2 regions of the Leisingera sp. ABM4_060 genome follow, and region 2 is predicted to be linked to the other one. Evidence: riboswitches for the same ligand, from Rfam matches in the RefSeq annotation. Region 2 holds a riboswitch; the other holds the start of a gene.
What was found. A riboswitch is a leader RNA that binds a small molecule or an ion and turns the genes downstream of it on or off. The one in region 2 is predicted to bind thiamine pyrophosphate.

Region 1: it holds a riboswitch for thiamine pyrophosphate, as region 2 does, so the genes downstream of both, thiB (thiamine ABC transporter substrate binding subunit) here and thiC (phosphomethylpyrimidine synthase ThiC) in region 2, are expected to answer to the same signal.

What each region holds. Positions count from the first base shown of each region.
Region 1 is NZ_JBSWTX010000001.1:2,990,808-2,993,196, reverse strand. It holds gene aroC (chorismate synthase) at 1-786, opposite strand, end outside; TPP riboswitch at 1,021-1,112, shown strand; gene thiB (thiamine ABC transporter substrate binding subunit) at 1,145-2,122, shown strand; gene ACXAEH_RS14265 (thiamine/thiamine pyrophosphate ABC transporter permease ThiP) at 2,098-2,389, shown strand, end outside.
Region 2 is NZ_JBSWTX010000001.1:1,760,791-1,763,179, reverse strand. It holds gene thiC (phosphomethylpyrimidine synthase ThiC) at 1-1,115, opposite strand, end outside; TPP riboswitch at 1,246-1,374, opposite strand; gene bioB (biotin synthase BioB) at 1,589-2,389, shown strand, end outside.

The DNA.
Region 1 (2,389 bases), 1.2 Mb from region 2:
GTTTTCCGAGCCTTTGAGGCGTGCGGCATTCATGCCTTCGCCGATCTCCACGCCTTTTACCGCGTTGATTGACATCATCGCAGCGGCCAGATCGGTGTCCAGCTTGCCATAAACCGGCGCGCCGATGCCTGCCGGGACATTGCGGGCAACAACCTCGACCACCGCGCCCACCGAATTGTGGGCTTTGCGCAGGGCTTGCAGATAGTCTTCCCACTCCTGCACCGCGCCTGCGTCGGGGATCCAGAAGTCGTTCTGCTCGATCGCGTCCCAGTCGAACCGGCTGCGGTCAATCTCCAGCTCGCCCATTTGGGTCATGTAGCCTTTGATCTCCAGCCCCGGCGCCAGCGCCTTGATTGCTTCACGTGCAACACCGCCGGCTGCCACACGCGCTGCGGTCTCGCGCGCGGAGGAGCGGCCGCCGCCGCGGTAATCGCGATTGCCGTATTTCTGGAAATAGGTGATGTCGGCGTGGCCCGGACGGAAGGTCTGAGAAATCTCGCCGTAGTCCTTGGAGCGCTGGTCGGTGTTCTCGATCATCAGCTGGATCGGCGTGCCAGTGGACATGCCGTCGAACACGCCGGACAGGATTTTCACCGCGTCCGGTTCATTGCGCTGGGTGGTGTTCTTGTTCTGGCCGGGACGGCGTTTGTCCAGCCACTGCTGCAGCATTTCGGGCGCCAGCGGCACGTTCGGCGGGCAGCCGTCGACAGTGGCGCCAAGCGCGGGCCCGTGGCTTTCACCCCAGGTGGTGACGCGGAAGAGGTGTCCAAAGCTGTTCATCGACATGAGGCGCGGTCTCCTTTGCGGCACGTGCTTAGCGGGCGGGGGGCGGTCTCTCAAGAGGTTTCCTGTTTGGCGGGCCGGGGAGGGGGCGCTGCCCCCGCCGCGCGGCGCGCGGCTCCCCCGGGATATTTTCCGCCAGAAGAACACGGGATCGGCGCCGGCAACGGTCCAGTTTGGGTGAAGCGTAGGTCCTGGCGGGGCTTTGGCTTGTCTTTGCCGCAGCCCGGGCCTAATGTCCGCGCCACCTCGGGGTGCGCGGCAGCGCTGAGAAAACACCCGTTGAACCTGAACCGGATCACACCGGCGGAGGGAAGGTACTGGACAGCCTCCACCCTTGCCCAAAGCCGCAAAGGAGGATGGCATGAAACATCTTGCATTTGCAGCGGGACTGCTCGGCGCATCGGCGGCTTTTGCTGAGACGCCCGAACTGGTCGTATATACCTATGACAGCTTTGTTTCCGACTGGGGCCCGGGGCCTGCGGTGGAGAAAGCGTTTGAGGAGACCTGCGGCTGCGACCTGAAACTGGTTGGTGCGGGCGATGGCGCGGCGCTCTTGGCGCGCATCAAGCTGGAAGGCGCGCGGTCTGATGCGGATGTGGTGCTGGGGCTCGACACCAACCTGACCGCGGCGGCCAAGGAAACCGGCCTGTTTGCCGATCATTCGGTCAGCGCCGACTATGCGCTGCCGGTCGAATGGAATGACGCGGCCTTTGTGCCCTATGACTGGGGCTATTTTGCCTTTGTCCATAACGCGGATGCTGCCGCACCTGCGGATTTCAAGGCGCTGGCGGCCAGCGACAAGAAGATTGTGATCCAGGACCCGCGGTCCTCGACCCCTGGTCTGGGCCTGCTGCTGTGGGTGAAGGCCGCCTATGGCGATGAGGCGCCGGCGATCTGGCAGGGCCTGTCGGACAACGTCGTCACCGTGACCAAGGGCTGGTCCGAGGCTTATGGCATGTTCCTGGAGGGCGAGGCCGACATGGTGCTCTCCTACACCACCTCGCCCGCCTATCACCTGATTGCGGAAGAGGATGCCTCCAAGGCGGCGGCGTCTTTTGACGAGGGCCACTACATGCAGGTGGAAGTTGCCGGCAAGCTGGCGGGGTCCGATCAGCCGGAGCTGGCGGATCAGTTCCTGGCCTTCATGGTGTCGGATGCGTTCCAGTCGATCATCCCGACCACCAACTGGATGTATCCGGCGGTGACCCCGGCGGCGGGTTTGCCGGAAGGGTTCGAGACCCTGGTACAGCCGGGTAAATCGCTGCTGCTGAGCGAGACGGAAGCGGCAGAGGTCCGTGATGCGGCGCTGGGCGAATGGCTGGACGCGCTCAGCCAGTAAGCGCCATTCCCGGGACCGGCGCGGCCCTGCTCGTCGCTGCGCTGATCCTGGGGACACTTGCGGCTGTTGCTTTCCGGGCTGAGGGTGGCACCGGGCTTGCCGCCAGCGATTGGGCCGCGCTGCGGTTCACGCTGACACAAGCCAGCCTGTCGGCACTGTTGAGCGTTGGTCTTGCCGTTCCTGTCGCCCGTGCGCTGGCGCGGCGGCGGTTTCCGGGGCGGAGCCTGCTGATTGCCCTTCTGGGCGCGCCCTTCATTCTGCCTGTCA
Region 2 (2,389 bases):
ATCGAGCCGGGGCGCAGACCGTCACCCAGCGAGAAAGCCACATCATACTTGCGGCAGATGTCGCAGATCTCGTCGAAATGCGTGTAGAGGAACGACTCCTTGTGGTGATGCAGGCACCACTGCGCAATGATCGAGCCGCCGCGCGAGACGATGCCGGTGACCCGCTTCACCGTCATCGGCACCATGTGCAGCCGCACGCCCGCATGGATGGTGAAATAGTCGACACCTTGTTCCGCCTGCTCAATCAGCGTGTCGCGGAACACTTCCCAGGTCAGGTCCTCGGCGATGCCGTTCACCTTCTCCAGCGCCTGATACAGCGGCACCGTGCCGATCGGCACCGGCGAGTTGCGCACGATCCATTCGCGGGTGTTGTGGATGTTGCGCCCCGTCGACAGGTCCATCACCGTGTCGGCGCCCCAGCGGATCGACCAGACCAGCTTGTCCACTTCCTCTTCCATCGAGGAGGTGACAGCCGAAGTGCCCATATTGGCGTTGATCTTGACCAGGAAGTTGCGGCCGATGATCATCGGCTCAGATTCCGGGTGGTTGATGTTGCTGGGGATGATGGCGCGGCCCGCAGCAACCTCGTCACGGACAAACTCCGGCGTCACGTAATCCGGGATGTTGGCGCCCCAGTCGTGGCCGTCGCGCGCGGGCGCCACAGCCTCGCGCAGCTGGTTTTCGCGGATCGCGATGAATTCCATCTCCGGTGTCACGATGCCTGCGCGGGCATAGGCCAGCTGGGTCACGGCATTGCCATCCTTGGCGCGCAGCGGGCGCGGCTTCACCGGAAATTCCGGCACCAGCCGCTCGCCGGAGGCAAAGCCGTTGTCCTCGGGCTTCACATCGCGGCCGTCGTATTCCTCGACGTCGCCGCGGTCCAGGATCCACTGGCGGCGTAAGCCGGGCAGGCCCTGGCGGATATCGGTCAGCACGTCGGGATCGGTATAGGGGCCGGAGCTGTCATAGACCGGCAGCGGCTCTTCGCCTGCGGTAGGGTGGACCGAGATCTCGCGCATCGGCACGCGGATGTCCGGAAAGCGCTCGCCTTTGACGTAAATTTTGCGGGACGCGGGCAGGCCGCCGGTGGTGATCTTGGGATTGGGGACGTTCATTTTGGTGCTCCTCGAAGCCTAAACTCAGAAAAGACACCAGATGAGGTTTGGCTTGGGAAACCGGCAGGCGGGGCCTGCTTGACCGGAGTGCGCCCGTTTTCAACGGCTGTCCCCGCGGGGACAAGAGGCCAAAAGGCGCGTCCTAGCTTCCTACGCCAGTATCAACTGGGTCAGGTTCAAAGGGTCGCGCCGCCGGCTTGGGTTGCCCCGCACCTAAACGCCTCTCAGTCCCCTTGGCGGGACTCCCCTGCGTGGCAATAGGGCTAGGGGAGGAGAGCGGTTTGCGTCAACCGGAATCTTTGCAGATTGTTTTTTGGCATTAAAATCAGATTGATATTGGACTTATTGGCGCCAGTCCGGGGCAAATCGCTGCAGCGCAGCTTTGGTGCTTGATCGCAGGTGGAAAAATTATCTATAAAATCCTGAACCGCCATCCGCGCATGGCCAACTGGTATACGAGAACAGGAGACAGCATGCTGGACGCTGCACCCATCCGCACCGACTGGACCCGCGAGGAAGCGGAAGCGATTTATAACAAGCCTTTCATGGACTTGCTGTTCCAGGCGCATACCGTGCACCGGCAGTATTTCGACCCCAACCAGGTGCAGAAATCCAAGCTGCTCAGCATCAAGACCGGCGGCTGCGCCGAGGACTGCGCCTATTGTTCGCAGTCGGCGAGGAACGGCGCGCAGCTGTCGGCCTCCAAGCTGATCGAGGTGCAGCGGGTGATTGCCGAGGCCAAGAAAGCCAAGGAAGGCGGCGCGACCCGCTATTGCATGGGCGCGGCCTGGCGCTCGCCCAAGGACCGCGACATGGCAGCACTTGAGGCGATGGTGCGGGGCGTCAAGGATCTGGGCATGGAAACCTGCATGACCCTGGGTATGCTGGACGAGGAGCAAGTGTTCCGCCTGCGCAATGCCGGTCTTGATTACTATAACCACAACATCGACACCTCGGAGCGCTATTACTCCGAGATCATCACCACCCGCACCTTTGCCGACCGCATCGACACCCTGAACCGAGTGCGTGAAGCGGGCATCAAAGTCTGCTCCGGCGGCATCGTCGGCATGGGGGAGCAGCAGCTGGACCGTATCGACATGATGCTGGCGCTGGCGACACTGGAGGTGCACCCGGATTCGGTGCCGGTCAACATGCTGATCCCGATCGCCGACACGCCGCTGGCCAATGTCGAGAAGCTGGATCCGATCGAATTTGTCCGCTCCGTGGCGCTGGCCCGCATCCTGATGCCGAAATCCCACGTGCGCCTGTCGGCA